4 regions of the Streptomyces sp. NPDC058637 genome follow, and region 2 is predicted to be linked to each of the others. Evidence: riboswitches for the same ligand, from Rfam matches in the RefSeq annotation. Region 2 holds a riboswitch; each other region holds the start of a gene.
What was found. A riboswitch is a leader RNA that binds a small molecule or an ion and turns the genes downstream of it on or off. The one in region 2 is predicted to bind cobalamin.
Positions count from the first base shown of each region.

Region 1 (7,385 bases), on a different contig from region 2:
TGCAGAAACTCCGTTGCAGCACCACCCGGATCACCGCCGTCGTCCGCGCTGTCGTCGCACTCGAACTCGCCACCTGATCAAGATGGAAAAGGCTCAGTCTTCTTCGGGAGCACGCGCCGGCCGATCACGCAAATCTGCCAGGGCCCGCTACGGAGCAGATGCTCGCGGCAGCCGAGGAACGGATGGGGATCTCCCTGCATGGGGACCTGCGGACGTGGCTGTTGCAGAACAATCTGGATCTGCCGGAGGAAGACGTCGACGACGAAGTGGCATGTTGCGGCTTCGACGGGTTCCCCGACGAGGGAAGCTTCTTTCTGGGCATCCGGGCGATGGAGAGGCTCTACGCGAACCGCTCCATGCCCGGTGGATTCGACCCCGCGGACCAGCCGGACAATCCGTTCTGGCGTAACGAGTGGATCCCGTTCCTGTCGGACCAGGACGGCTGGATGGGAAAGTTCATCGATGTGCGGGACGGCCGCGTCGGCAGATGGTTCGTGGGTGAGGTCACGGTCACGGGCGAGTACGAATCGATGGCCCAGTATTTCGACTCCTTGGCGGAGACGCTGACGAGGATCGCCGATGGAAGCTCCCCGGTCTGTCGGTTCACCGAAGGTCGACTTGTCTGGTCGTGAGACGGTTCCCAACCGGATGACGGTCATTGTTAATCCGTCCTCACCCTGGAACGGCAATGAGATTCATCAGCGTTGACGTTCCAGCGTGAGGATGGCTGCGGCGATGACGGTCATCCGGTTGGGGCTGCAGCGGGCCCGGCGGAGGATCTGCCAGGACTTGAGTCGCGCGACGCTTCGTTCGACCGGTGCTCGTGCCGCTGACAGGGCTCGGTTGATTGTCTGTTGGGTTGTGGTGAGGTCCTGGCCGGGAAGCCGTCTGATGGGCGTGGTCACCCAGGGGCCGGCCCCGGCCCGTTGTGGGCCATGTGCGAGTACCCCTCGTTCGCTCAACTGCCACGAGTCAGGAAAAGCTCCAGCCCCAGGTACCCAGTCCGCTCATCACAGACAGCAGACCAGCCAGACCATGACGCGAATTCGCCTGACACCCCGTCAGCAAAGTCGGCATCGGGTCAGCATCGGGTCTACCGAAGCTGCTCGCGCACGACCACACCTCGGAATCCCGGGCACGTGCGGCGGAAGCTTCCGGAGAGGCGCTCGACCGATTCCGCTCATGAGCATGGAGCCGAGTTGCCGCGACAAGGGGCGCGCTTGGCGCGGGCCACATCGGCGCAGCTCAGCGCACCCTTCCCCGAGGTTTCAGCGCCACCGGCGGCAGGGCGGGAGCAGAGAGCCGGTCGCCGTCGTAGCCCTTCACTTCACCGAACCGGGGGCCCTCCATCCAGTCCAGCCTGGCCGCCTCGATCTCCTCATGGGACCGCCCGATGAAGTTCCACCACATGACGATCTCCTCCTCGAACGGCTCACCGCCGAGCAGCATCAGCCCCGCATCGGATGCGGCGCGCAACGGGAGCTCCGTGCGACCGCAGCCGAGGTAGAGCATCGAGCCCGGCAGCACCGGGACACCGTCGACCTCCGCCTCGCCGGACATCGAGAGCACGGCGTACTCGAAGTCGGGGTCGAGGGGCAGCCGGGCCTCGGCACCGCGCGTGAGGGCCAGGTCGGCTCCGACGATCGGGGTGTAGGCCGAACCGGGTGACGTGGCCCCGTCGAGTTCGCCGAGGATCACCGTGGCGGTGAGGCCCGGTGCCGAGACGGTCGGCAGGTCGGTGTGGTGCTGGAAGTGGGGTTCGACGTTCCTGTGGGCGTCCGGCAGGGCCACCCAGAGCTGGGCGCCGTGCAGAAACCGGGCGTGGGGTTTCGGGCTCTCCTCGGAGTGACTGATGGCCCTGCCGGATGTCATGAGGCCCAGCTCACGGGGGCGGATCGTCCGGAGGCTGCCCAGGCTGTCACGGTGCAGCACCTCACCGTCGTGCAGCCAGCTGACCGTCTGCAGACCCATGTGCGGGTGTGGGGGCACCTGCATCCCGGGCTCCTCCGCGATGTCGTCGGGGCCGTAGTGATCCACGAAAGCCCAGGCTCCGACCATCCGGCGCCCGAGATTGGGCAGCAGCCTGCGGACCTCCGTGGACTCGCCGAGCTGCACCCGGCGCGGGGTGAGGAGTTCACGTACCGGTTCGGCGACAACGAAACCCCGCCCTCCGCAGACGGAGGGTGTGGCCTGGCGATCGAGATTGCTCATGGTGCTCAACCTATTCCCGGGCGGACACGGAGCACCGGTCCCCACGCCGAAATTTTAGTGGAATGTTGAACTACTCTACTGTGTTGACGCATCTGCAAGCTTTTCGGCCGAGGAGGAGAAGTGGACGACACCTACTACGAATTCGGTACGCCCGCCGACCGCTGGGACCGGGCGCGGCTGTTCTTCGAGGCGAAGGAGTACGTGGCTGCGGCACGCATCCTCGGCGGGCTGGTCGAGGAGGTGCCGGAGCAGGTCGCCCCGCGCCTGCTGCTGGCGCGCGCCTACTACCACTCGGCGCGGCTGACGAAGGCCGAGGCGGAACTGCGTGAGGTGCTGGCGCTCGACCCCGTCGAGGACTACGCGCGGCTGATGCTCGGGCGCACCCTCGAACGCCAGGGCCGGGCCGCGGAGGCGGCCCCGCACCTGCGGATGGCCGCCGCCCTGACGGGCGACTTCGGACCGGACGCGGTGCGGTAGCGGAACGGGGCGGAGGGTCTGGACCCGGGCGGAGAGGCCGGGACCGGGCCCTCCTGCCCGGGACCAACGGGGCCGCGGTGGTCGGGGCTTCCTCGTCCTGCGGAGTGCCGAACCCGCCCACACAACGACGGAGCCCGCCGGATGTCTCCCCGGCGGGCTCGATCGTGAGGTCGGCAGGTGTGCGTGTCAGCTCACGGCACCCGCCGAGCGGGCAGCGACACGGTCGGCCGCCACCTCACCACCCGTACTCGGACGCGGCACCAGCAGCCGCTCCGTGAGGTGGCCGAACACGAGACCGAAGCTGACCCAGAGGGTCGTCTGGACCGCGAGTGTCGCCAGCCGGAACTCCCACAGCAGACTGGCGGGGAAGTCCGCGCCGACTTCGTTGAACGAGGGCAGGAAGGCGTACGCGAGCCCGATGAGAAAGACGTATGTTCCGGCCGCGGTGATCGTGGCGTTCCAGTTGCCCCACCGCGGTGCGAGCCGCCTGCCCGTGATGACGGCGGCCACCGCGAGCAGCACGCTGAGCGCGACCATCAGGAAGAACAGCCCGGTGCGTTGCCCGATGGTGTCCGGGTTCCCCACGGCCGGGGGGTTGGCCGGGTACTTCAGGAAGGGCACGACGTACACCGTCAGCAGGGCACCCCCTGCGATGAATGCTGCCGTGGCCCGCGGGCCGAAGGAGCCGATGCGGCCCAGGGCGTAGCAGAAGACGAGTGCGGCAATGCCGCCGACGGCCACGCCGAAGACCAGGACGCCGGTGGCGAGACCGCCGGTGGCCTGCATCGTGCGCGTGACCAGTTCCTCGCCGTGCTCGTGGGCGTGCGAGTGCGCCTGTGCCTCTTCCAGCGCGATGGCGGCGTCCACCCGCGACTCACCGAGGAAGTAGGCCACGGCAAGGGCGAGCGCGCCGGCCAGGAGGCCGGCCAGCATGCCGCGGATGAGCAGAGCTCTGACCGATACGGAGTTCATGAGACGTCCCTCTGGTTCCCGAAGTCTCAGTGGCAGGGGAAGCCGAGGAGGTGACGGCCGTCGTGGACCCACTCGTGCACGGCCTCGCCTGAGATGACCGCGGTGGCTCCCTGCTCGGCTCCGACGAAGTACAGCAGGACGAGCATGAGGATGCCGAAGAAGACGGCCCAGGGTGCGATGGCCTTCAGCGAGATGGGGGTGATGACCGGTGCGACGGTCGTGGGGGCGGCAGAATGTGCCATGGCAGAACCTCCTGTGGGAACACGCGTCCCTGTCGTGGTGCCTGAGACGAAGGTGCCGGGTCTGACTCCCCGCAGCGATGCGGGTACACAGTGGCGCGACCGTGCCGGATTCTCACCGGACTTCCGTTGCACCCTCGTCATGGGTGCCGCGACCATACCGCCTGCGGTTCGGCCACCGCCATGGTGCGACGGCCCCGACAACGGCCCGCAGGACGGGCCGTGTTCCCATAGGGCGCTCTCGCAGGAGGCTCCTGTTCAGGAAGGGGAGACAGAGGATGACGGTACGGGTGATGTTGATCTCACCGGCCATGAGCTCCGCGCTGCGGGGCGCCCGCTTCGAGGCCGACGCGCCCTTGGACGAGGCCGGTGCACGCAGCGCCACGGCCGCCGCTGCCGCCGGTGCGGTACCTGTCTCCGACCACCGGGCGCACGGCCCGTCCGTCCCCTGCCGACAGACCGCCGAGGCGCTCGGGCTCACCGGGACAGCCGGGCCTGCCGCGGCCGCCCGGCCCGAATCCGCCCTCCGCGACTGGGACATGGGGCGCTGGCGCGGTCGGCGGCTCTCCGAGGTGAGCGCCGCCGAGCCGGACGCGGTGACGGCCTGGCTGACCGACCCGTCGGCCGCTCCGCACGGTGGCGAGTCGCTGCTGGATCTGACGTCCCGGGTGGGCACGCTGCTGGATTCCCCGGCGTGGGGCTCGGGCCGACGGCTCGCGGTCGTCGAACCGGCGGTCGTGCGCGCCGCGATGGTCCACGCTCTGGGGCTGCCGATGGAGACCTTCTGGCGGCTCGATGTCGCCCCGCTGACCCTGACCGAGCTCAGCGGACGGTCCGGCCGCTGGAACCTGCGGTGCGGACGGCCGCTGGGCCGATAGCGGCCCGAAACCCATGGTGCCGAGCAACGTCCGGAGGGACCGGGCGACCGCGGTGACCTCAGCCATCAGGGAGCGCGACCGATCGTGGTGGCTTCAGCCGTGGGGAAGCGCGATCGCCGTGACCGCGATGCCGTTGTCGACCAGCCACTTCCCCTCGTACGACACCGGCATCCCCGGCGCCCGGCGCAGCAGCTCCGCGGTGAACGTGCCTTCGGTGGCGGTCTCGGAGCTCCGGTGGAACGTGATGTCGGCCTCGTCGAAGTCGAGTTCGATCCGGGTGATCGGGAACCACGTCTTGAACACGCTTTCCTTTGCGCTGAAGAGCAGCCGGTCCCAGTGCGGCATCGCGCTACCCGTCCCGGGTGTACGACCCGGCAGAACTCCCGGGGAGCCCCCTGGCAGCACCTCCGGGTAGATCCGCCGCCGCTCCGAGGGCAGCGACACCGCCTCCCACACGTCGGGCGGCAGCGGCTCGTTCGGCTCGGCGTCGATGCCGAGCGCACGGACGTCGGGCGCCCGGGCCAGCACCGCGGCACGGTAACCGTCGCAGTGCGTCATGCTGCCCACGATCCCCGCAGGCCACAGCGGTACGCCGCGGTGACCGCGCAGCACCGGCTGCGGCGGCAGCCCGAGGGTCGCCATGGCCCGTCTCGCACAGGCGCGTACGGCCGCGAACTCGTGCCTGCGCCGGTCCACGCTCGTGGCGACCAGCAGCGCCTCCTCCGGATAGAGGGTTCCGGCCGGAGCCTCCGTCTCGTACGTGTCCGCGCATGCCACGTACGCGGGAAGCAGCCGTTCGATCACGACGCGGCGCCCGCGTCCCCCGGGGAAGCCGGGGAAGTCGGGGAAGTCGGAGACCCGGGCATCCCAGGTGAACCGGGTGAACCGGATGCGGAGCGCGCGACGCCGGACGTCCCCGAAGGATCCGGGCCCGCCGGGGCACCCTCCCCCTCGTACGGGAGGATCTGCCGCAGCAGCCCGCGCGGGTGCCCGCGCTTGCGCCACTCCCGCGGGTAGCCGATCGAGACCTCCTCGAACCGCACACCGTCGTACCAGGTCGTACGGGGGATGTGCAGGTGCCCGTAGACGACGGCCGCGACATTGAAGCGGCGGTGCCAGTCGGCGGTGAGTTCCGTGCCGCACCACTGGGCGAATTCCGGGTACCACATGACCGACGTGGGTTCGCGCACCAGCGGCCAGTGGCCCGCGATCACGAGCGGGACCTCCGGGTCGTGCGCGGCCAGCCGCTCCTCGGTCAGCGCGACCCGCGCCCGGCACCAGTCGTCGCGGGTCGGGTACGGGTCCGGGTGCAGCAGGTATTCATCGGTGCAGACGACCCCCGCCTCGTGCGCCCGCGCCAGGGACTCCTCCTTGGTGGCCGTCCCCGGGACTCTGAACGTGTAGTCGTACAGCAGGAACACCGGGGCCACGGCCACAGGCCCGTCCGCTCCCCGCCACCGCGGGTACGGGTCCTCGGGGCTCGTCACACCCAGCTCCGCGCACACCCGGACGAGGTGGTCGTACCGTGCCCGGCCGCGCAGTTTCACCGGATCCCTGTCCACGGTCCACAGCTCGTGGTTGCCCGGCGTCCAGATCACGTGGGCGAACCGCCCGGCCAGCGTCTCAAGGGCCCGCTCGACCTCTTCGGCCTGTTCCGCCACATCACCCGCGACGATGAGCCAGTCCTCGTCGGACGAAGGGCGCAGCTGGTCGGCGATGGGGCGGTTGTCGGCGATCCCCACGTGGAGATCGCTCACTGCGAGGAGCCGGCCCTGCCCCTTCGGCGGGTGCGGGACGGGGCCGCTGGGTGAACTCATTGTTCGAATTTACCTTCTTGCCGGTCCTGTTGGGGTGACCATCGTGCAGCGACTCGCGCGGCCGTACGTGTCCGGAAGTCCGGCGGATCCCGAGGACCAGGGCGCCGGTGGAACTCAGCGGCCTCGGCCGGCGTCCCCCACCGCGACGAGGAGAGACGATCCGCGCTCCGTTCGCGGGGCGCGTGCGACGGAGGGGGCGATGCGCGCGGCTACGCCGGTGTGCTGGTGGGCCAGCTGGTCTCTGGCACGGTCCGGCGGCGGTGACGGCGCCAGCCGTGGGGGGCAGGTGACGTGGTACCGGGCGAGGGGGCGGTGGCCCCCAGGCGCTGTTTTCCGGCCGAAGCCCGTATTCTCACCCGCGAAGCGCATCGCCATCCATGCAGGTCAGAGCGTAGTTCGCGGTTGTACCACTGAAATTCGTCCACATGCTGGACGTCTGACGCGAGGGGTGCACACCGCCTCCGAGCTGGCCGAACGGCCATTCGGTAGTCCTGTTCCCCACGGATCGGGCCGGAAAGTACCGATCGATGTGCGATCACTCCTTGCAAGCACCAGACTCCCCACCGCAATCACCACACCATGCAAAGGAGTCGCACGCATGCGTCACGACCTCGGCAGAATCGGCGTAGCCACCGCGGTGTCCGTACTCGTCATGTCCGGCACGGCGACCATGGGCGTCGCACAGGCCCGCCCCGCTCAGCCGGCCGGCCTCTACGCGCCTTCGGCCCTCGTGCTGTCCGTCGGCAGTGGCGACGCCGACGCGGTCACCGTCGAACGGGCTGTCACCCTGA
Region 1 covers NZ_JBHXRD010000002.1:73,836-81,220, reverse strand. The annotation lists gene ACFWVP_RS02500 (transposase family protein) at 1-77, shown strand, start outside; gene ACFWVP_RS02495 (SMI1/KNR4 family protein) at 135-632, shown strand; partial or broken gene ACFWVP_RS02490 (transposase family protein) at 699-920, opposite strand; gene ACFWVP_RS02485 (pirin family protein) at 1,246-2,211, opposite strand; gene ACFWVP_RS02480 (tetratricopeptide repeat protein) at 2,332-2,688, shown strand; gene ACFWVP_RS02475 (CbtA family protein) at 2,875-3,660, opposite strand; gene ACFWVP_RS02470 (CbtB-domain containing protein) at 3,687-3,902, opposite strand; cobalamin riboswitch at 3,939-4,068, opposite strand; gene ACFWVP_RS02465 (histidine phosphatase family protein) at 4,178-4,777, shown strand; gene ACFWVP_RS02460 (4'-phosphopantetheinyl transferase) at 4,871-5,581, opposite strand; gene ACFWVP_RS02455 (metallophosphoesterase family protein) at 5,578-6,594, opposite strand; gene ACFWVP_RS02450 (subtilase-type protease inhibitor) at 7,193-7,385, shown strand, end outside.
Region 1: linked by a shared signal. The riboswitch ahead of ACFWVP_RS02470 (CbtB-domain containing protein) and the one ahead of ACFWVP_RS15060 (ribonucleoside-diphosphate reductase subunit alpha) in region 2 are both predicted to bind cobalamin.

Region 2 (7,385 bases):
TAGGGGTGTCAAGGGTGTATAAGAAGTGCACTCGCGTCCGTTATAGGACCGACATCTAAGGGAGGGCGACGACCCGTGACCGGACCGTGCCACCATGTGAGCCGCGACAGAGGGAGGAGCCGGTGACGGCAGCAACGCAGCAGTCGGGAAGGCGGGCCATGGGTACCGACGGGGCCAGCAGTACGGGCGAGACCGGCACGGGTACGGGTGCGGGTACGCGCACGGCACGCGTCCCCAAGTACTACCGGCTCAAGCGCCATCTCCTCGACATGACCGACACCTTGCCACCGGGCACGCCGGTACCGCCCGAGCGGACCCTGGCCGCCGAGTTCGACACCTCGCGCACCACCGTGCGCCAGGCCCTCCAGGAGCTGGTCGTCGAGGGCCGGCTGGAGCGCATCCAGGGCAAGGGCACCTTCGTCGCCAAGCCGAAGGTCTCCCAGGCCCTGCAGCTCACCTCGTACACCGAGGACATGCGCGCCCAGGGGCTGGAGCCGACATCTCAACTGCTGGACATCGGTTACGTCACAGCGGACGACACGCTCGCCGGGCTGCTGGACATCGCGACGGGCGGACGGGTGCTGCGGATCGAGCGGCTGCGGCTCGCCAGCGGTGAACCCATGGCCATCGAGACCACGCACCTGTCGGCCAAGCGCTTTCCCGCGCTGCGTCGTTCGCTCGTGAAGTACACCTCCCTCTACACCGCGCTGGCCGAGGTCTACGACGTCCGCCTCGCGGAGGCCGAGGAGACCATCGAGACCTCGCTGGCCACCCCGCGCGAGGCGGGACTGCTCGGTACGGACGTGGGCCTGCCGATGCTCATGCTGTCCCGGCACTCGATCGACGGACACGGCGAGCCGGTGGAATGGGTGCGCTCGGTGTACCGGGGCGACCGGTACAAGTTCGTGGCCCGCCTGAAACGGCCGACCGACTGACCGTCATTTTCGACCGATCCCCTTGCATTTGCAGGGGGATCAGTCATTTCGGGCGACGCCGGACCGTTGCACGACCGCAATGCGGACGGGGGGTGACGCTGCCCGGAACTCTCGCCTAGATTTCCTGCGCATTACAACAGGTGATCAGCGAGGGGACGGAGTCGCCACATGTCAGAAGATACCGAAGCGAAACCACCGACAGTGACACCGGCGAGGGTGGTCATCGCGCTCTGTCTGATCGCACCGTTCGTGGCGATGCTCTGGGTGAGCTCGTACGCAAAGGTTGAACCGACCTTTATCGGCATCCCGTTCTTCTACTGGTACCAAATGCTCTGGGTGGTCATTTCGACCGTACTCACCATGATCGCGTACAAGCTGTGGCAGCGTGACCAGCGCGCCCGCAAGGGGGGTGCGTCAGCATGAAGGACGGCGTGAACGGCGTGGCACTCGCCGTATTCATCTTCTTCTTCCTGGCCGTCACGGTCATCGGATTCATGGCCGCGCGCTGGCGCAAGGCCGAGAACGAGGCCAGCCTCGACGAATGGGGGCTGGGCGGGCGGTCGTTCGGCACCTGGGTGACCTGGTTCCTGCTGGGCGGGGACCTCTACACGGCGTACACCTTCGTCGCGGTCCCCGCGGCGATCTACGCGGCGGGCGCGGCCGGCTTCTTCGCCGTCCCGTACACGATCCTCGTCTACCCGCTGATCTTCACCTTCCTGCCCCGGCTCTGGTCCGTATCGCACAAGCACGGGTACGTCACCACCTCGGACTTCGTCCGCGGCCGCTTCGGCTCGAAGGGGCTCTCGCTGGCGGTCGCCCTCACGGGCATCCTGGCCACGATGCCGTACATCGCGCTCCAGCTCGTCGGCATCCAGGCCGTACTGGACGTCATGGGCGTCGGCGGCGGCGAGACCACGCACTGGTTCATCAGGGACCTGCCGCTGCTGATCGCGTTCGCCGTACTCGCCGCGTACACGTATTCGTCGGGGCTGCGCGCACCCGCGCTGATCGCGTTCGTCAAGGACGGCCTGATCTATCTGGTCATCGCCGTGGCGATCATCTACATCCCGATCAAACTCGGCGGATTCGACGACATCTTCGCCAAGGCGGGCGAGGCCTTCGCACAGACGAACGAGGCGACGGGCAAGCCGCGCGGGGCTCTCGTACCCGGCGACATGGGCCACTGGGGATATGCCACGCTGGCACTGGGATCGGCGCTGGCGCTCTTCATGTATCCGCACTCGATCACGGCGACGCTCTCCAGCCGCAGCCGTGAGGTGATCCGGCGCAACACCACGATCCTGCCGCTGTATTCACTGATGCTGGGTCTGCTGGCGCTGCTCGGATTCATGGCGATCGCCGCCGGGGTGAAGGTGGACAACGGGCAGTTGGCCATTCCGCAGCTGTTCGAGAACATGTTCCCCGACTGGTTCGCCGGTGTGGCATTCGCCGCCATCGGAATCGGCGCTCTGGTGCCCGCGGCGATTATGTCGATCGCGGCGGCGAACCTCTTCACCCGCAACATCTACAAGGACTTCATCAAACCCGACGCCACCCCCGCACAGGAGACCAAGGTCTCCAAGACGGTCTCCCTCCTGGTCAAGGTCGGGGCGCTCGCCTTCGTCCTGACCATGGACAAGACGGTGGCGATCAACTTCCAGCTCCTCGGCGGGATCTGGATCCTCCAGACGATGCCGGCCCTGGTCGGCGGCCTGTTCACCCGGTGGTTCCACCGCTGGGCCCTGATCGCGGGCTGGGCGGTCGGCATGCTGTACGGCACGGTGGCCGCGTACGGTGTCGCGAGCCCCACCCAGAAGCACTTCGGCGGCTCCTCGAAGGAGATCCCCGGCATCGGGGAGATCGGCTACATCGGTCTCACCGCGTTCGTGCTGAACGTCGTCGTGGTGATCGTGCTGACCTTCGTCCTCAACGCGCTGAAGGCCCCGGCGGGCATCGACGAGACGTCCCCGTCCGACTACACGGCGGACGTGGGCGATCCCGGCGTCCAGAAGAAGCTCCCGCCGGCCACGGTGGGCGCCCCGGGCGGTCACTGACCCCTCGGAGTGATGTGTTCCGTCCCGGTGGGGTCCGCCCCGCCGGGACGGAACCGTGAGCGGGGCACCCCGCCCCGGAAAGAGTGTGCGCCGGGCTCGCCGCCCGGGGCAGACTGACGGTCATGGATGTCTCGATCAGACGGGTCCGCACCGAGGAGCACGAGGCCTTGGGCGAGATGACCGCCCAGGCGTATCTCGGCGACGGACTGCTGGACCTCGGCGCCGACGACCCCTACCTGGAACAGCTGCGTGCCGTCGGGCGGCGGGCCGCGGAGGCTCTGGTGCTGGCCGCGGTGGACGCCGACGGCGAGCTGCTGGGCGGGGTCACCTACGTCGCGCCCGGCAGCCCCTGGGCGGACATCGCGGGCCGGGACGAAGCGGAGTTCCGGATGCTGGCCGTCGCCGCGAAGGCGCGTGGGCGCGGTGCGGGCGAGGCGCTCGTACGGGCCTGCGTCGACCGGGCGCGCGCCACCGAAGGGCTGTCCGGGGTCGTCCTGTCGACCCAGTCGTCCATGGAGGCCGCCCACCGGATCTACCGCCGCCTCGGCTTCGTACGGACCCCGGAGCGGGACTGGAGCCCTGTCCCGGGCTTCACCCTCCTGACGTTCCGCCTGGCCTTCTGACCCGTCGCGACACTACATATGGGGGCTGCCGCAATCGGCGGCCCCCACATGTATGCTCATGCTCGCTGTCGCCGCAGGGGAATCCGGTGCGAATCCGGAACTGTCCCGCAACGGTGTGACCGGTGTGCTTCTGCGCACCCGGAAGTCCGAGGACCTGCCGACAGCGTGTCCGGCTCGACCGAGCCGGATGCCATACGTCCGGGCCTCGCGGAGGGCCGGTGGACGCCGTGCGCCGTGCTGCCCCCACCCGGGCACCGCCCTGCCCGGCATCACCGCTCCCGCCGGCCCCGAGCCGAGCGAGGGATAGCCCCAGTGACCATCGCGCCAGCCGATCCGGTTTCAGCGGTCGATTCAGCCGAGTCCACGCCCGACGGGCCCGGGACCGCACTGCTGCGGACCCTGACCGACCTCACCGTCGATCTGCCCGACACCGACCCCGGGCGGGTCGCCGCCGCCGCGCTGCGAGGCCGCAACGCGCGCTCCGACGAGGCCGAACTGCGCTCGCTGGCCACCGAGGCCGCCGCGGGGCTGATCTCCGAGGACCCCGCCTACTCACGGCTCGCCGCCCGGCTCCTCACCCGCTCGATCGCGGACGAGGCGGCCGGCCAGGGCGCGGTGTCCTTCTCCGCCTCGGTCGCCACCGGTCACCGCGAGGGCCTGATCGCCGACCGCACGGCCGAGTTCGTCACGCTGCACGCGGCGTCCCTCGACGCGCTGGCCGAGCGGGCCCTCGCCGACCGTGCCGACGACCGCTTCGGCTACTTCGGCCTGCGGACGCTGTACAGCCGCTACCTGCTGCGCCACCCGCTCACCCGCCAGGTCATCGAGACCCCGCAGCACTTCATGCTGCGGGTCGCCGCCGGACTCGCCGAGGACACCTCCGCGCACGCCCTGGACGAAGTGGCGGCGCTGTACGGCCTGATGAGCCGTCTCGACTACCTCCCCTCCTCCCCCACGCTCTTCAACTCCGGCACCCGGCACCCGCAGATGTCCTCCTGCTATCTGCTGGACTCCCCGCTGGACGAGCTCGACTCGATCTACGACCGTTACCACCAGGTGGCGCGCCTCTCCAAGCACGCGGGCGGCATCGGCCTCTCGTACTCCCGTATCCGCGCACGCGGTTCGCTGATCCGGGGCACCAACGGGCACTCCAACGGCATCGTGCCGTTCCTGAAGACGCTCGACGCCTCGGTCGCCGCGGTCAACCAGGGTGGCCGCCGCAAGGGCGCCGCCGCCGTCTACCTGGAGACCTGGCACGCGGACATCGAGGAGTTCCTGGAGCTGCGCGACAACACCGGTGAGGACCAGCGGCGTACGCACAACCTCAACCTGGCGCACTGGATCCCGGACGAGTTCATGCGCCGCGTGGACACGGACGGCACCTGGTCGCTGTTCTCCCCGGCCGACGTGCCGGAACTGGTCGACCTGTGGGGCGACGACTTCGACATCGCCTACCGGGCGGCCGAGGCCAAGGGCCTGGCCCGCAAGACCATGCAGGCCCGTGAGCTGTACGGCCGGATGATGCGGACCCTCGCCCAGACCGGCCAGGGCTGGATGACGTTCAAGGACGCCTCCAACCGGACCGCGAACCAGACCGCCGAGCCGGGCCGCGTCGTGCACTCCTCGAACCTGTGCACCGAGATCCTGGAAGTCACCGACGACGGCGAGACGGCCGTCTGCAACCTCGGTTCCGTCAACCTCGGCGCGTTCGTCGCCGGCGGGGAGATGGACTGGGAGCGGCTGGACGCCACCGTCCGTACCGCCGTGACCTTCCTGGACCGCGTGGTCGACATCAACTTCTACCCGACCGAGCAGGCCGGCCGGTCCAACGCCCGCTGGCGCCCGGTGGGCCTGGGCGCGATGGGTCTGCAGGACGTCTTCTTCCAGCTGCGGCTGCCCTTCGACTCGCCGGAGGCCCGCGCACTGTCCACGAGGATCTCCGAGCGGATCATGCTCGCCGCGTACGAGGCCTCCTGCGACCTCGCGGAGAAGTCCGGCCCGTTGCCCGCCTGGTCCGAGACCCGCGCCGCCCGCGGCGTGCTGCACCCCGACCACTACGACACCGAGGTCAACTGGCCGGAGCGCTGGGACGCGCTGCGCGCCCGCGTCGCGAGGACGGGGATGCGCAACTCCCTGCTGCTCGCCATCGCCCCGACCGCGACGATCGCCTCGATCGCCGGTGTGTACGAGTGCATCGAGCCGCAGGTCTCCAACCTCTTCAAGCGCGAGACCCTCAGCGGTGAGTTCCTCCAGGTCAACGCGTACCTGGTGGACGAGCTCAAGGGGCTCGGCGTGTGGGACGCGCGGACCCGTGAGGCGCTCCGCGAGGCCAGCGGCTCCGTGCAGGGCTTCGCCTGGATCCCCGAGGACGTGCGGGCGCTGTACCGCACGGCGTGGGAGATCCCCCAGCGCGGTCTGATCGACATGGCGGCGGCCCGTACGCCCTTCCTCGACCAGAGCCAGTCGCTGAACCTGTTCCTGGAGACGCCGACGATCGGCAAGCTCTCCTCGATGTACGCGTACGCCTGGAAGCAGGGGCTGAAGACGACGTACTACCTGCGCTCGCGGCCGGCGACCCGGATCGCCCGCGCGGCGTCCGGGACGACGGCGGCCGCCGCACCCGTTCCCGTACAGCAGGCTTCGGCGCCCGACGCGGACGCCCTCGCCTGCTCGCTCGAAAACCCCGAGTCCTGCGAGGCCTGCCAGTAATGAGCTCCACCACCAAGAACCTGCTCGACCCGGGCTTCGAGCTGACCCTGCGCCCCATGCGCTACCCGGACTTCTACGAGCGCTACCGGGACGCGATCAAGAACACCTGGACGGTGGAGGAGGTCGACCTCCACTCCGACGTCGCCGATCTCGCCAAGCTCTCCCCCGGCGAGCAGCACATGATCGGCCGGCTCGTGGCCTTCTTCGCCACGGGTGACTCGATCGTCTCCAACAACCTGGTGCTGACGCTCTACAAGCACATCAACTCCCCGGAGGCGCGGCTGTACCTGTCGCGCCAGCTGTTCGAGGAGGCCGTGCACGTCCAGTTCTATCTGACGCTGCTCGACACGTATCTCCCCGACCCGGATGACCGTGCGGCGGCCTTCGACGCGGTGGAGGAGATTCCCTCGATCCGCGAGAAGGCGCAGTTCTGCTTCCGGTGGATGGACTCCGTCGAGAAGATCGACCGGCTGGAGACGAAGGCCGACCGCCGCCGCTTCCTGCTGAACCTGATCTGCTTCGCGGCGTGCATCGAGGGGCTGTTCTTCTACGGCGCGTTCGCGTACGTCTACTGGTTCCGCTCGCGCGGTCTGCTGCACGGTCTGGCCACGGGTACCAACTGGGTGTTCCGTGACGAGACGATGCACATGAACTTCGCCTTCGAGGTCGTGGACACCGTCCGCAAGGAGGAGCCCGAGCTCTTCGACGACGCCCTCCAGCAGCAGGTCACCGACATGCTGAAGGAGGCCGTCGAGGCGGAGCTGCAGTTCGGCCGTGACCTGTGCGGCGAGGGCCTGCCCGGCATGAACACCGAGTCGATGCGCCAGTACCTGGAGTGCGTCGCCGACCAGCGGCTCACCCGGCTCGGCTTCCCGCCGCTCTACGGATCCGAGAACCCCTTCTCGTTCATGGAGCTGCAGGGGGTCCAGGAGCTGACGAACTTCTTCGAGCGCCGGCCGTCCGCCTACCAGGTGGCGGTCGAGGGCTCCGTCGGCTTCGACGACGACTTCTAGACCCTCGCCCGACTTCCGGCGAACGGGCGCCGCGTGGCCACGACGGGCTGC
Region 2 covers NZ_JBHXRD010000012.1:169,049-176,433, reverse strand. The annotation lists gene ACFWVP_RS15080 (GntR family transcriptional regulator) at 159-935, shown strand; gene ACFWVP_RS15075 (DUF3311 domain-containing protein) at 1,104-1,358, shown strand; gene mctP (monocarboxylate uptake permease MctP) at 1,355-2,989, shown strand; gene ACFWVP_RS15065 (GNAT family N-acetyltransferase) at 3,112-3,612, shown strand; cobalamin riboswitch at 3,631-3,789, shown strand; gene ACFWVP_RS15060 (ribonucleoside-diphosphate reductase subunit alpha) at 3,925-6,321, shown strand; gene ACFWVP_RS15055 (ribonucleotide-diphosphate reductase subunit beta) at 6,321-7,334, shown strand; gene ACFWVP_RS15050 (hypothetical protein) at 7,331-7,385, opposite strand, start outside.

Region 3 (7,385 bases), on a different contig from region 2:
TGGAGCGGGACATCGAGACGGTCTGCGGCCTGATCGGCCCGGCGCACGGGAGCGGGGGCGGGGACACGGACGGATCCGTGGACGCGCCGGCGATCTGAGAGGGCGGGACCCGGGGCCCATGTGCGGCGGCTCACACGGCACGAAGGTCCGGGCGGTCCGGGTCGGTGGCGTCAACCACGACACGGCGCTCACGGGCGAACGGGGCTCCGCCCTGGTCGCCGACAGCCTGCTGGAGCACTCCGGCCGCCCCTGAGGGGCCGTGTGCGGCCGGGTCCCCGGGGTCTTCCGGCCTTCCGGTGTCCTAGTCCTCCCGGCCGCCCGACAACAGCTGGAGCCGCAGGGCCAGTTGCAGTTCCAGGGCCCGGTCCGGCTCGTTCCAGTCACGGCCCAGCAGCACCTGGATCCGGTCCAGGCGCTGCACCACCGTGTTCACGTGGACGTGGAGTTCGTCCTTGGCCCGGATCAGGCTGCCGCCCGCCCCGAAGTACGCCCGGAGCGTGCGGACCAGGTGCGTGCCACGTCGTTCGTCGTAGCGCAGGAGCGGGCCGAGGACCGCGGTGACGAAGCCGTCCACGTCCTTGGCGTTGCCCAGCACCACACCGAGGAAGCCGAGTTCGTCGACGCAGGCACCCTCGCCCGCGCGCCCCAGGACCCGCATCGCGCGCAGACAGCGTGCCGCCTCCCCGTAGGCGGCGGCGAGTTCGCGGGCGCCCCGGGCGGGGCCCGTCCCGGCGACGGTGACGGGTGCCTGGACGAGGTGGCCCAGCTGTGCGGCCGCCGCCCGGGCTGCCTCGGCGACGGGCGCGGCGCCGTCACCGCAGTCGATCAACAGCACGATGGTGCCCGCGTGTTCGGCGCTGACCCCGTGGGTGTCCCCGCCGAAGAGGTAGCGCATCGCCGCGCCGCCGAGCTTCTCCCGGGCCGCCGCCTCCGCCACCAGCAGCAGATGCGGCCGGTCCAGGTCGACGCCCAGGCGCCGCCCCCGCTCGGCGAGTCCGGCCGGGTCGCGTTCCGGGTCGCCGAGCAGATCGCTGATCAGCTCGCCCCGGATCCGGTTCTCGGTCTCGGCGACCGTGCGGCGCAGCAGCAGGAGCAGACCGGTGACGACCCCGGCGCGTTCGAAGAGCCGCCGGTCGGAGTCGTCGAGCCGTTCGGCCCGGTGCAGGACCAGGCTGGCGAGGAGTTCCTGGCCCGCGAGCACGGCGCAGATCCACCGGCCGCCGCGGTGTACGGCGCGGGCCGCGTGGCGGGACTCGTCGGCGGTCTCGGCGAGCCAGCCGGCGTCCACGCTGTCGGCGGCGAATCCGGAGCCGTCCGGCCGTACGGCGGCCAGCAGGCGCCCTCCCGGGTCATGGACGGTCAGGGGGCTGTCGAGCAGCCCGGCGACGGACACGGCGACATCCTGCACATCACCGCCGCGCAGTACCAGGTCGGTGAGCCGGTCGTGGGCCTCCTCGGCCCGCTGCATGGCGGCCGAGTGGGCACGTACGGCGGCGTTGGCCTCGGCCAGTTCGGCGTTCGCCCCGGCCAGTTCCGCGAGGGCCGACCGGGTGTCGTCCAGGGCCCGGGCGGTGTCGATCGCGATCGCGGCGTGCGCGGCGAGGGAACAGAGCAGGGCGACTTCGTCGGGGCTGAAGACGCGCGGGGCGCGGTCGGCCGCGAAGAGGACGCCGATGACCTTTCCCGTACCGCCGCGGCTGGAGCCGAGGAGGAGGGGGACGCCGAGGATCGCGACGAGCCCCTCGTCCAGTACACCGGCGTTGATGTTGCGGGTGTGGCGGAAGCGGTCGTCGGTGCGGTAGTCGGGGGTCGCGTACGGGCTCGCGGTCTGTGCCACCAGTCCGCCGAGCCCTTCGCCCAGTTCGAGGCGCAGCCGCTGGAAGAGCACGGAGACCGACCCGTCGGTGACCCGCATGTAGGTGTCCCCGGCCTCCTCGTCGGGGAGCGTGAGGTAGGCGGTGTCGGTGCCGAGCAGCATCCTGGCCCGGCGCACGATGGCCTTCAGGACGTCGTCCAGGTCCCGGGAGGCCGCCAGGTCGCCCGCGGTGTCGAAGAGGGCGGTGAGCTGCAGCTCGCGGCGCCGGTGCTGGCGCAGGGCGCCCCTGATCCGCAGGGCGGTGGCGGCCGCCCGCTCCACCTCGGCCAGGTCGGCGGCGGGCACCCCGGCGGCCCTGGCCTCCGAGGTGACGGCGCCGAGCGCCTCGGCGGGGGCGTCGTCGGCCAGCAGGTCGAGGAGGCGCGCCAGGAGAGGAGCGGCGGCGGGGGACGGTTCAGACATGGGCGGCCATCGTTCTTCGGGGAGCGGGCGGAGGGTCAGTTGGCGGTCCAGCCGCCGTCCATCGCGAGGGAGGTTCCGGTGATGTGTCCCGTGCCGGGACCGCACAGCCACAGGACGGCCCCGGCCACGTCACCGGGTTCGATCAGCCGCTTGACGGCGCTGCGCTCCAGCATCACCCGGCCGACCACGTCCTGTTCCGAGATGCCGTGGCTGCGGGCCTGGTCGGCGATCTGGTTCTCGACCAGAGGGGTGCGGACGTAGCCGGGGCTGACGCAGTTGCTCGTCACCCCGTGCTCCGCCGCTTCGAGTGCGACCACCTTGCTGAGTCCCTCCAGTGCGTGCTTGGCCGAGACGTAGGCCGACTTGTAGGGGCTTGCGCGCAGCCCGTGCACGGACGAGATGTTGACGACACGCCCCCAGCCGCGTTCGTACATGCCGGGGAGCGTCCGGCGCAAGATGCGGAACGGCGCTTCCACCATCACCCGGTGGATCAGTGTGAAGCGCTCGGGCGGGAAGTCGTGCACCGGTGCCACATGCTGCAGCCCGGCGTTGTTGACCACGATGTCCGCGTCCGCGGGCAGCGCGTCCACCGCCTCGGCCACGGAGAGATCGGCCACCCAGGCCGTTCCGCCGATCCGCTCGGCCAGGTCCTTCGCCGCCTCCGCGGCCTTGTCCACCACGTGGACATGGGCGCCCGCGGCGGCGAGCACCTGGGCACAGGCCAGTCCGATGCCGCTCGCCGCACCGGTGACCAGGGCGGTGCGTCCGGCCAGGAACCGGTCTGCGGGCGGTGTGGGGGGTGCGTGGTCCGGGGTCCGGGAAGTCTGCATGGGCGTCACCGTAAGGACGTCACCGCCCGCATCACACGGGGTCGGTGCACACACCCTCGGGCGGGGCCATGGTGGCGGCGTACATGGTGCGGGGCGGGCGGCGGGCGGGCGGTCCCCGCCGTTCTCCGCGGCCCGCGGCGGGCGCAAGAGGGGCGCCGCACCCAACGGGAATCGGCGGATGTCCGTCCGCCACACGGGCGGGGCGCTCCCCGGCCCATAGTTTCCGGCCGGTAGGTCGCGCACGTGGCGGCGGGACGGGCCCGCACCCCGGGCGGGTACGTCCACGCGAACGGCTCCGGGCAGCACATGGGCCTGTACAACGTGTTCGTCACGCACACGCTCAGAAAGTCACCGACGGGCCACTTCGTGATCGCCCACTCCGGCTGTCAGGCCGGGTCCTCGTAGTCGCCCCTGATCTCCTCGGGCAGTTCGCAGCCGTCCTCGACCGCGGTGAGCGACACGATCTGCTCCGTGCCGAAGCCGGCCATCGCGTAGTGCCGGGCGTACACCTTCCAGCCCCGCTTGGCGAGGGTGCGGAAGGTGACGTCCTGCTCCGCGTGGCTGGAGACGATCTCCCAGTCCTGCTGGCGCAGCTGCCGCACGGCCGCCTCGAAGGCGTCGGCCGCCCCCGCGGCCGGTGCGTCGCCCATCCAGGGCGCGATGCACTCCTGCCAGTCGCCCGCGGGCAGACCGGCCGTGGAGGTGTCACCGGCGGGAAGTCCCGCGGTCCCGGCGACGGCGGCTATCTCGCCGGTCACCGTCTCCTTGGTGAACGGCACGGTGGGCACGGGCGACGGTTTCGGCGCGGCCCCCTCCTCGCCGACGAGACCGCAGCCCGCGGTCACCGTCATGAATGCACTCACCGCGGCGGCCACGGCCGCCGTTCCTCTTGTACGCACTGGTGCTTCCCGCCCCGGTCGATCCTGTCCACGGGCGCCCGCCCGTTGACCCCCGCCGGAGTTTCGCACGGGCTTTGACCTGCTGGGAAGCCCTTTCCCCGGGATCGCGGCCGGTCCCGTGGGCCGTGCGCCCGGGGAGGGCGCGGAGCGCCCCGGTAGAGTGAGCGGGTCGTCATCATGCCCGTACGGGGGGAAGCCGGTGCGAATCCGGCGCTGGCCCGCAGCCGTCATCCGTCCCCAGGGACGGTCAGCCGGAATGCCCCGTGTGTGAGCGTGACCGGCTCGTGCCACCGGAACCCCGGTGGCCGGCACCGTCGAGGTATACGGGGCCGGAGCCCGGTGCATCCGTGTGCCCGAGCCCGGTCCTCGCAGGAGAGGCCCATCCCGCCATGACCGTACGCCGCCGCGCGGCAGCGCTCGCGATCACCGCCGTGCTCTGTGCCGCCGCCGCCCCCGCGGCGGTCGCCGCCCCGAGCCCGTCCCCCTCTCCGTCGGCGGCGCTGCCGCCGGGTCTGTACGGGACGAAGGACCCCACGTACGACGGCGTGTGGCGCCAGTCGGTGGCCTTCCTGGCGCAGAAGATCGAGCTCGTCACGCCCGCCACGCAGTCGGTGGACTGGCTCGTCGGCCAGCAGTGCGCCGACGGGGCCTTCACCTCGTACCGCGACGCCTCCGTGCCCTGTGACGACAAGACGGTGGCGGACACCAACGCGACCGCGGCGGCGGTCCAGGCCATGGTCGAGCTGGCCGTGCACCGCGAGGTCGTGGACAAGGGCGTCACCTGGCTGAAGTCCGTCCAGAACGAGGACGGCGGCTGGGGCTACAACCCGGGCAGCCCGAGCGACGCCAACTCCACCGCCGTCGTGATCGGGGCACTGGCCCGGGCGGGCGTACCGCTGGCCGCGGTCACGAAGGCGGGCGGCGGCACGCCGTACACGGCGCTGCGGTCGTTCGCCCTGCCGTGCGGGGGGAAGGACGGCGGGGCGTTCGCCTACCAGCCGGACAAGAACGGCAAGCTCACGGCCAACGCGGACGCCACGGCGGCGGCGGTGCTCGGCGCGATGGGCAAGGGCATGGCGGCCGGCACCTCCAACGCGGCGAAGGCGCCCTCCTGCGCCGAGGGCACGGACCTGACCCCGGAGCAGTCCGCGCAGAACGGCGCCTTCCACCTCGCGGGCGCCCTGGCCGGCTCCGGTCATCTGGAGCTGCCGCCGATGCCGGGCGCCGAGGACACCGAGCCGCAGCCGGACTTCGGCAACACCGCCGACGCCGTCGTCGCGCTGGCGGCGTCGGGTCACAAGGACAAGGCGGCCGGAGCGGTCACCTACCTGGAGAAGAACGCGCGGGACTGGGCGAAGGAGGGCGGCCCCGCCGCCACCGCGCAACTGGTACTCGCCGCGCACGCGACCGGGACCGACGCCCGTGACTTCGGGGGCGTCGACCTCGTCGAGCAGCTCAACGCGACGGGCCCGGCGCCCGCCGCGACCGCCGTGCCCTCGCCGACCGCGACCGCGCAGGAGCCGAAGGACACCAGCAGCGACGACGGCGGGCTCGGCGTCTGGTGGCTGGTCGGCATCGGCCTCGCCTTCGGCGCGGGCATCGGGTTCCTGCTCAGCGGACGCCGGAAGAACCAGCAGCTGTGAGGCGCCCGCCGGGCACCGCGGCACTGCTTCTCCTCGTCGGCGCCCTGCTGGTCGTGGCGGCCGCGGGGAGCGCGCGGGCGGCGGGCTACCGCTACTGGTCGTTCTGGGAGGGCGACGGCGGGAAGAACTGGACGTACGCCACGCAGGGCCCGTCCCTGGTGCGGCCCGACGACGGCGCCGTGCAGGGCTTCCGCTTCTCGGTGAGCGAGGACTCCTCGGACTCGGCGCAGCCGCGCCGCGCCCCGGACTTCGGGGCGATCTGCGCGGGCACCCCGGCGAAGGACGGCCTCAAGCGGATCGCGCTGGTCATCGACGCGGGCACGGCGGCGGACGCCCCGCAGGGCGGGACACCGCCCGCGCCGCGCACCGCGTGTGCGCGGGTGGCGCCGGACGCGAGCACCGCGGAGGCGCTCGCCTCGGTGGCGAAGCCGCTGCGGTACGACAGTGCGGCGATGCTCTGCGCGATCTCGGGCTATCCCGCGTCGGGCTGCGGTGAGCAGGTCGGCGGGGACTCCGGTGCCGCCAAGTCCGGCGGCCCGTCCCCGGCGACCGCCGCGGACGCCGGGGATACCGCCGACGGCCCGGATGGCGGCGGTCCGTCGGCCGGTGTGCTCGCCGGGGTCGGTGCGGTGCTCCTGCTGGGTGTCGCCGCGGTGCTGCAGGCCCGTCGCCGCCGATGACCCGCGAAGCCGGCGCGGCCCGGCCGCGTCATGCCCTGCGCGCTCCCGAGGCGACCCGCGGCAACGCGCTGCCGGCCGGGGCCTGGTGGCTGTGGGCGCTCGGTCTGGCCACGGCCGCGTCCCGTACGGCCAATCCGCTGCTGCTCGGGCTGCTGGTGGGCGTGGCGGGCTATGTGGTGGCGGCGCGCCGTACGGACGCGCCGTGGGCCCGTTCGTACGGGGCGTTCATCAGGCTGGGGCTGTTCGTCGTCGGTGTGCGGCTGGTGTTCTCCGTGTTCCTCGGCTCGCCGGTGCCGGGTACGCACACGCTGTTCACGCTCCCCGAACTGCCGTTGCCCGACTGGGCGCAGGGCGTCAGGATCGGCGGCCGGGTCACGGCCGAGCAGGTCGTGTTCGCCCTGTACGACGGGGCGAAGCTGGCGACGCTGCTGATCTGTATCGGTGCGGCGAACTCGCTCGCCAACCCCGCGCGGCTGCTGAAGTCACTGCCGGGAGCGCTGTACGAGGTGGGGGTGGCCGTCGTCGTCGCGATGACGTTCGCACCGAATCTGGTGGCCGACGTGGTGCGGCTGCGGACCGCCCGCAGGCTGCGCGGCCGGCCGACCGGCGGGGTCGGGGCGGTGCTCCAGATCGGTCTGCCGGTGCTGGAGGGCGCCCTGGAGCGTTCGGTGGCGGTGGCGGCGTCGATGGACGCGCGGGGGTACGGGCGCACGGCCCGGGTCCCGGTCTCCGTCCGCCGCACCACGAACGCGCTGACGCTCGGCGGGCTGCTGGGCGTGTGCGCGGGAACGTACGCGCTGCTGTCCGCGCAGGGCGCGGTGTACGGGCTGCCGCTGCTGCTGGCCGGACTGGCCGCAGCCCTGGCGGGTCTCGGACTGGGCGGCCGGCGCACGGTCCGCACCCGCTACCGGCCCGACCGGTGGGGCGCGCGCGCCTGGCTGGTCGCGGGCTCGGGTGCCGCCGTGGCCGGGGCGATGTTCTGGGCGGCCGCCGCCGACCCGGCGGCGCTGTACCCCGGTGTCGTACCGCTGACCGCTCCCGTACTGCCGCTGTGG
Region 3 covers NZ_JBHXRD010000001.1:113,173-120,557, forward strand. The annotation lists gene ACFWVP_RS00500 (TetR family transcriptional regulator) at 1-98, shown strand, start outside; gene ACFWVP_RS00505 (hypothetical protein) at 119-253, shown strand; gene ACFWVP_RS00510 (helix-turn-helix domain-containing protein) at 302-2,278, opposite strand; gene ACFWVP_RS00515 (3-hydroxybutyrate dehydrogenase) at 2,314-3,108, opposite strand; partial or broken gene ACFWVP_RS00520 (esterase) at 3,346-3,513, shown strand; gene ACFWVP_RS00525 (hypothetical protein) at 3,495-3,959, opposite strand; cobalamin riboswitch at 4,167-4,290, shown strand; gene ACFWVP_RS00530 (prenyltransferase/squalene oxidase repeat-containing protein) at 4,397-5,650, shown strand; gene ACFWVP_RS00535 (SCO2322 family protein) at 5,647-6,330, shown strand; gene ACFWVP_RS00540 (energy-coupling factor transporter transmembrane component T) at 6,327-7,385, shown strand, end outside.
Region 3: linked by a shared signal. The riboswitch ahead of ACFWVP_RS00530 (prenyltransferase/squalene oxidase repeat-containing protein) and the one ahead of ACFWVP_RS15060 (ribonucleoside-diphosphate reductase subunit alpha) in region 2 are both predicted to bind cobalamin.

Region 4 (7,385 bases), on a different contig from region 2:
GGATCCAGGCGCGCGGCCCGAGCCCGCCGCCGAGTACGGCGCTGCTGCACACCCGCCAGCCGGGCCCCAGCCGCCAGACCAGGTGGTGGAGGCCGATGCCCTCCTCCTGTCTGGCCAGCAGCTCGCCACGCTGTCCGGGCGGACGGACGCGTACGGATCCGATGGTGCACCCCCGTTGGCGGGCCGGGCCGACGGCCGGCGACGGCGCGTCGATCATACGTGCGCGGCGGGGCCGCACTCCCGGCGCACCCATGGGGGTGGTCTCACCCGAATGGCGTAATTCGTCGAGCGGGCCGATACAGGCGTTGCGCGGGGCCACCGCCCACCCGGGGTGTCCTGGGCCGTCCGCCGCCGGGGCCGGGAGGTTGCACCGTCCAACCGGGTGAGGCGCGATGGAATCCGGACGCGCCTCCCCTGATGGACACACCCACAGGACGCGCCCGGGCGAGGAGGAATCGGCCATGGGAGCCGCTGACGGTTTCACGGATTCCGGAGAACTCGACGGTCTGACTGTCTACGACAGCGACGGCGAGAAGGTCGGCAGTGTGGGGCGGGTGTACGTCGACGACGACACCGGCAAGCCCGACTGGATCACGGTCAAGACCGGCATGTTCGGCATGAAGGAGAGCTTCGTACCACTTGCCGGAGCCCGTCGTGTGGGCTCCGACCTGCACGTCTCGCACACGAAGGACCGCGTCAAGGACGCCCCACGGGTCGACGCCGACGCGCATCTCTCCGTAGCCGAGGAGGAGGAGCTCTACCGGCACTACGGCCTGACCAGGAAGGCCGCGGGCCATGCGGGCGCGGGCGGCGACGCACGCACCACGTCCGGAACCGGAACGGCAGCCATGGGCGCCGCCGGGGCAGGAGCGGGAGCCGGAGCGGCGGCGGGAACGGCCCGCACCTCCGGGACCGGCAAGGCGACGACGGCCGGTACGCCGGGCGCCGCGGCCACCAAGGGCGCCGGGATGGGCAGGCACCGCGACACGGAGACGTCCTCCACATCGCGTCCGCTCGCCGGAGCCGGGGCCGAGCGGTCCGCCGCGGGTGCCGCGGGCCGGGAGGAGATGGTCCGTTCCGAGGAGCAGCTCCTCGTCGGTACGGAGGAGTACGAGAGCGGGAAGGCACATCTGCACAAGTACGTCGTGACCGAGCACGTCACCCGGACGGTGCCCGTGTCCCACGAGGAGGTGCGCGTGGTGCGCGAACCTCTGCGGCCGGGCGAGAAGTCGACCGGTACGACGAACATCGGTGAGCAGGACGTCGAGGTCACCCTGCACGCCGAACGCGCCACCGTTCGCAAGGAGGCCGTCCCGGTGGAGCGGGTCCGTCTCGAAACCAACAAGGTCACCGAACAGAAGGAAGTCTCCGCCGAGATCCGTAAGGAGAAGATCGACTACGCGGACGGCAAGGACATGGGCAGCGGGAAGGACACGGGCGGCGAATACGGCCAGGGTCGTCGCCGCTGACCCCCTCACCCAGCGGCGACAGGCCTCGCGGCAGTAGCGAGGGGCGGACCCGGACGTTCTGCGGGCCCGCCCCTTCGCGTCCGGGCTCGGACCCGGCCGGCCCGACGCGCCCGTTCGGGTGCCGCCGGACTCACCCGGTACCGCGGGCGCGGCCGGCCGCGCCCGGCAGGAAGCGCACCGAGGGCCTGCCGTCCGGCCCGTCCGGCGTCACGACGGCCCGTACCCGGTAGACCTCGGCGATGAGTTCCTCGGTGATCACCTCCGAGGGTGTTCCCGCGGCCACCGCACGGCCTTCCCTCATGACGGTGACCCGGTCGCAGAACATGGCGGCCAGATTGAGGTCGTGCAGCGCGATCACCGCGGTGACGGGCAGCTCGGCGACCAGGGACAGCAGCTCCAGCTGGTGCTGGATGTCCAGGTGGTTGGTCGGCTCGTCCAGCAGGAGTTCGCGCGGCTGCTGCGCGAGGGCGCGGGCGATCTGGACGCGCTGGCGCTCACCCCCGGACAGGGTGTGCCAGGACTGCCCGGCACGGTCGGCCAGTCCGGTGCGCGCCAGTGCCTCGCGCACGGCGGCCTCGTCCTCGGGACCGGGTGCGGACCAGGCGCGCCGGTGCGGGATGCGGCCGAGACGTATGACGTCCAGCACGCTCAGCTCGACCTGGGTGACGGAGTGCTGGTCGACCACGGCCACACGCCGGGCGACCGTGCGGCGGCCGGTGTCCGCGAGTGTCCGGCCGTCGAGGGTGACGACGCCCGCGCCCGGGGTGAGGACCCCTGCCATCACCCGCAGCAGGGTGGACTTGCCCGAGCCGTTCGGGCCCAGGAGCCCGACCGTGGCGCCGGGCGGCGGGGCGATGCTCACCCCGTCGAGGACGATCCGTCCGCCCGCTTCCCGGGTCACCCGCTCGGCCCGCAGACCGGTGTCCGTCATGTGCTCCTCCGGGTGCGGTACAGGACCAGGACGAAGGCGGGCACGCCGATCAGGGCCGTGAACACACCGACCGGCACCTCCTGCGGGTCCAGGACGGTCCGGGCCAGGGTGTCGACCCAGACCAGGAACACCGCCCCGGCGAGCGCGGTGACGGGCAGCAGCCGCCGGTGTCCCGAGCCGGTCAGCGCGCGGGCGGCGTGCGGCAGGACGAGACCGACGAAACCGATGGCTCCGGCCGAGCTGACGAGCGCCGCGGTGAGCAGCGCGGTCGTGCAGAGCAGCACGATCCGGGTGCGGGCGACATGAATGCCCAGGGCCGCCGCCGCGTCCTGTCCGAACGCGAACGCGTCGAGGGTACGGGCGTGTCCCAGGCAGATCAGCAGCGTCACGACGAGCACCGCGGAGCACATCCACACATCGGTCCAGCCGACCCCGCTCAGGGAGCCCAGCAGCCAGAACAGCACGCCCCGGGTCTGTTCGGCGTCGGCGGCCGTCATCACGACGAAGGAGGTGAGCGCGGAGAACAGCTGCATGGCGGCGACGCCGGACAGCACGACCCGGTCGGTCGATCCGCCGAGGGTGTGGCTGAGCAGGAGCACGAGGGCGAACGAGCACAGGGCACCGACGAAGGCCCCGGTGGAGATCGACACCGCTCCGCCGCCGACCCCGAGGACGACGACGACGACCGCTCCGGTGGACGCCCCGGAGGACACGCCGAGGACGAACGGGTCGGCGAGCGGGTTGCGCAGCAGCGACTGCATCACCGTTCCGCACACGGCGAGCCCCGCCCCGCACACCGCGGCGAGCAGGGTGCGGGGCATGCGCAGGTTCCAGATGATGCCGTCCCGGATGGGTGTGAGCCGGGTGTCGCCGAGGCCGAGGTGGGAGGCCACCGCCGACCCCACGTCGGGGACGGAGATGCGGGCGGGCCCGATCGTGACGGCGACCGCGACGGACAGGAGCAGCAGGGCGACGCCGCCGCTCCAGAGCAGTCCGTCGCGCAGGACGCGGACGGGCGCCCTGTCCGGAAGCCCGCCCGGGTCCTGTTCGGTGACGGTCGCTCCCTGGGTGACCGTCACCCGGCGAGCCCGAAGGAGCGCAGCCCGGCGGCGACCGCCTCCACGCCCTCGACGGTGCGGATCGTCGGGTTCATCGCCTGACCGCTGAGGAGGACGTAACGCTTGTTGCGGACCGCGTCCATGTTCTTCGTGGCGGGGTTGGTCTCCAGGAACTCGATCTTCTTCTCGGCGCTCTCGGCGGTCTGCGACCTGCGCGTCAGGTCGCCGATGACGAGGACGTCGGGGTTCCGGTCGGCGACGGTCTCCCAGTTGATCTGGGGCCATTCCTCGCGGGTGTCGTCGAAGACGTTCCTCGCGCCCAGTTCCGCGGTGATGATCCCGGGCGCTCCGCAGCAGCCGGCCAGGTAGGGGGCCTCGGAGTTGGCGAACCAGTAGAGCAGGGTGGTGCCGGAGGCGTCGATGCCCGCGGTGGCCGTCCCGATCCGCTTCCGGAGACCGGCGACGAGCGCGTCGCCCCGCTCCTGTACGCCGAACACCTTGGCCAGGTCGTGGACTTCGCCGTAGACGCTGTCCATGGTGAGCGGCTTCGTACGGGAGCCGTCGCTGCTGCCGGTGTTGTCCTTGGCCGTGCAGTCGGTCGGCGAGAGGTAGGTCGGCACACCGAGCTTCTCGAACTGCTCGCGGGGCGCGACACCGCCCTTGCCGAGTGTCGATTCGAACGAGGCGCTGACGAAGTCGGGTTCCTTGTCGAGGACCTTCTCCGACGAGGGGTTGTTCTCCGCGATGCGGGGTACCGCGGCGTCGGCCTCCTCCAGACCCTTCATCACCGGGTCGGTCCAGGTCGCGGTGCCCACGAGCCGGTCGGCGAGGCCCAGGGAGAACAGGATCTCGGTCGATCCCTGGTTCAGGGAGACCGCGCGGCTCGGTGCGGCCTCGACCGTCACCGTGCGACCGCAGTTCCGCAGCGTCACCGGATATCCGGCGCCGCCGTCCTCCGCGGCCTCTCCGGACGGGCTCGTGTTCCCGCCTCCGCAGGCACCTGTCAGGACAAGTCCCGCGGCGAGCAGGGCGGTTCGGCGTACGGCTCTGGGTATGGACGGCACGGAATCCCTCTGCGTCTCTGGGCTCTTGCGCGAAGCCCGTACGGAATACCGCTCCCGGTACGGAAGCGGGGTGCCAGCAGGTTTTCGGACTCGGGTTCGTCCGGACGGGACGCCTTCCCGGGGCACCCGAGGGTGTCCCAGTGGCTGTGGCCCCGCCCGTCCCCCTCACCGCTGCGCGTCAGCTCCGGATTCTCACCGGATTCCCTGACTCCACGTGGAGTGCGACTGGCGTCTGCAAGCTATCACGCAGCGATCGGGCGGCCCGCACGCGCCGGGAAGGGGTGCGCGGGCGTCCGCCGCACACCCCCGCGCACCTCCCGCGTGGACCGGCCGCCCGTCGTGCCGTCAGCGTGTGCGACGAACCGATTCGCCGCCACCGGCCTGGGGTTTCGTACGCCGGGCGAGCAGGGAGATGGTGCCCCAGTACGCCGGCAGAACGGCCCGCAAGCCGAGGATCTCCACGGCCTCGCGCACGCTCCGGCGGCCCGGGACCATGGTGCCGGGGCGTCCGTGAACCGCTCGTGCGGCGCTCACACCGTGCCCGCCGACGCGAGCGCCGCCCCGGCCTGCCAGGGCCCGTCGGGGTCGTCGTACGCGTCGGCGTAGTCGGGTCCCGCGATCGGCCAGTCCGCGAGCAGTTCGGCGGGCAGCGCGAAGGATTCGGCCAGTTCGGGGGCGTGCGCGGCGACGGCCGCGATCAGCTCCTCGGTGGCGTCGGGCAACTGGTCGACCTGATCGGCGCTCAGGAGACCCGCGGCCAGCAGGTCGCCGCTGTTGCGGGCCACCCATTCGAGGGCGAACAGCCGCTCCAGCTCCGTCAGCCGCTCCCGCGCGGCCCCTCCGGGCAGCGCGGCGCGGGCCTGCGCGAAGGCTTCGGCGGCCTGCCGGTATGCGTGGGCCTCGACTCCGCGCAGGGCGGGCCCGGAGCCCGCGTTCCACCGTGCGAGCCTGTCGTCGTGGGTCGCCGAGAGCACCCGCTCCCTGGCCCGGCCGAACCAGATCTCCTCGACGGCCGCGAGGAGCCTGCCGAGGAAGTACGGATCGGTCAGCTCACCGGGGGTGCGGTCGAGCGGCGTGTCCCACCGGTCGGGGCCGGCCGGGAAGAGGAGGTCCGCGGCCGCCTTGCTGTACAGGGCGACGTTGTCGCCCTCCGCGGTGATGGCGCCCTCCACGCCGGTGACGAGCTCGGCCATGCCGTTGTTCTCCAGCAGCGCCTGCGCACCGCAGCGTTCACGGCACTGGACGATGACGGCGCGTGCCTGCCAGGTGATCCAGGCCTTGGCGACGGCCACGAGCCGCTCCGCCGCCGCCCGGTCCTCCTCGGTGCAGACCTCCCACCGGTCCAGCGCCCGGCGGTGCAGAAGACTCATGGCGAACACCGTCGCCATGGCCGAGGCGAGCGGCCCGTGGTGGGTCCGGTGGGCGTTGACGGGGACGGTGCGGGTGCCCCGGGCGCCGGAGATCATCCGGTGCCCGCCGTAGCGGACGGCGACGGCGAGCGTGGCCCTGGCCGAGCCCGCGGCGCAGGCGCTCATGGAGATCCGGCCGGGAACGACCCGGCCGATGGAGGTCAGGAAGCGTCGCCGGCGATCGTCCCGCGTGCTGCTGAAGTCCCCCTGCCCGCCGCTTCCCTCCCGCGCTCCCAGCAACGCGGCCCGCTCCACGAACAGCTGGTCGAACGCGGTCAGGCAGTGGTCCACGGGGCTGCCCATCCTGGCGGGCAGGCGCCGTACGCGTACCCCGGGCAGAGCCCGTACGTCGTCGGTGAGCGGCACGAGGAAGAGGCGGATCCCGTGGTCCTCGCCGTCGGCCATCAGACGGGCGGCGACCAGTCCGGACTTCGGCCCGCCCGTCGGGCTGGTGTTGGGCATGAACTTCTGCGCACCCGCGTTCGGGGTGTGCAGCACGAAGCCGTCACGGGCGGGGTCGTACGTGGCGGTGGTCTCCATGGACGCCGCGTCGTTGCCGTGCGCCACCTCCGTGCAGAGGAAGGTGCCGACGCGGCGCATCGCCAGGTGGTCCGACAGATCGCGGCTGCCGACGGCGTCGTGGTCGAGGAGGCTGCCGAGGAAGAGGTTGTAGTGGATGCCCGCCACGGTGGTGAGCGTGGGGTCGACCGGGCCCAGCCATTCGTGCAGGGCGGCGAGTGCGCGCGGGTCGGCGGCGAGGCGTGCTCCGCTGTCGAGGGAGCGGTTGAGGACGCGCAGCCTTTCGTAGGCGAGGCCCAGGCGCTCCTCGGGGGTCCCGCCCGCGGGGCGGCGGAACGGTTCTGTACTGATCAGCCGCTGCCAGAAGCCGTGCTCGCGGCGGTAGCCGGCGCCCAGGAGGACGCCGGTCAGCAGTTCGACGGTGGACGGTGGGGCGGTGGCGGTAAGGGTCACGGTCATGCAGATCTAAACGACCGGGGCGGGGGCGAGGACACTCACCACCCGGGTACAGGTGTGCTGGTCAGACCTGTTCGATCTCGGGTCACGGTACGCGGGGCACGGAGCCGTGCGCGGGCCCGGCCGTGACGGGTGTCCGGCCGGGCGCGGCACCGGGTCCGGGAGCACCGCGCACGCCCGGTTCTCGGCCCGGGGTCGCCGGGGGCGCGGCATGGGGCCCCTATCCGCGCAGGGGCGTGCGTCACGGGGGGGGGGCAAGGGGGCTCAGGAGCCTCCCTCGCCCCCTTCGTCCTTGCCCGCCTCGTCCCCGTACCTGCGCTCCCATTTGGCGACCTGTCCCTCGGTGTCGACCACACGTGCCTTGCCCGTGAAGAACGGGTGGCTCTCCGCCGAGATCTCCACGTCGATGACGGGGTAGCTGTTGCCGTCGTCCCACTCGATGGTCTCTTCGCCGGACGCGGTGGACCGGGTCAGAAAGG
Region 4 covers NZ_JBHXRD010000003.1:82,210-89,594, forward strand. The annotation lists gene ACFWVP_RS04100 (adenosylcobinamide amidohydrolase) at 1-217, opposite strand, end outside; gene ACFWVP_RS04105 (PRC and DUF2382 domain-containing protein) at 462-1,469, shown strand; gene ACFWVP_RS04110 (ABC transporter ATP-binding protein) at 1,600-2,400, opposite strand; gene ACFWVP_RS04115 (FecCD family ABC transporter permease) at 2,397-3,404, opposite strand; gene ACFWVP_RS04120 (ABC transporter substrate-binding protein) at 3,476-4,522, opposite strand; cobalamin riboswitch at 4,580-4,767, opposite strand; gene ACFWVP_RS04125 (acyl-CoA dehydrogenase) at 5,053-6,909, opposite strand; gene ACFWVP_RS04130 (type B 50S ribosomal protein L31) at 7,171-7,385, opposite strand, start outside.
Region 4: linked by a shared signal. The riboswitch ahead of ACFWVP_RS04120 (ABC transporter substrate-binding protein) and the one ahead of ACFWVP_RS15060 (ribonucleoside-diphosphate reductase subunit alpha) in region 2 are both predicted to bind cobalamin.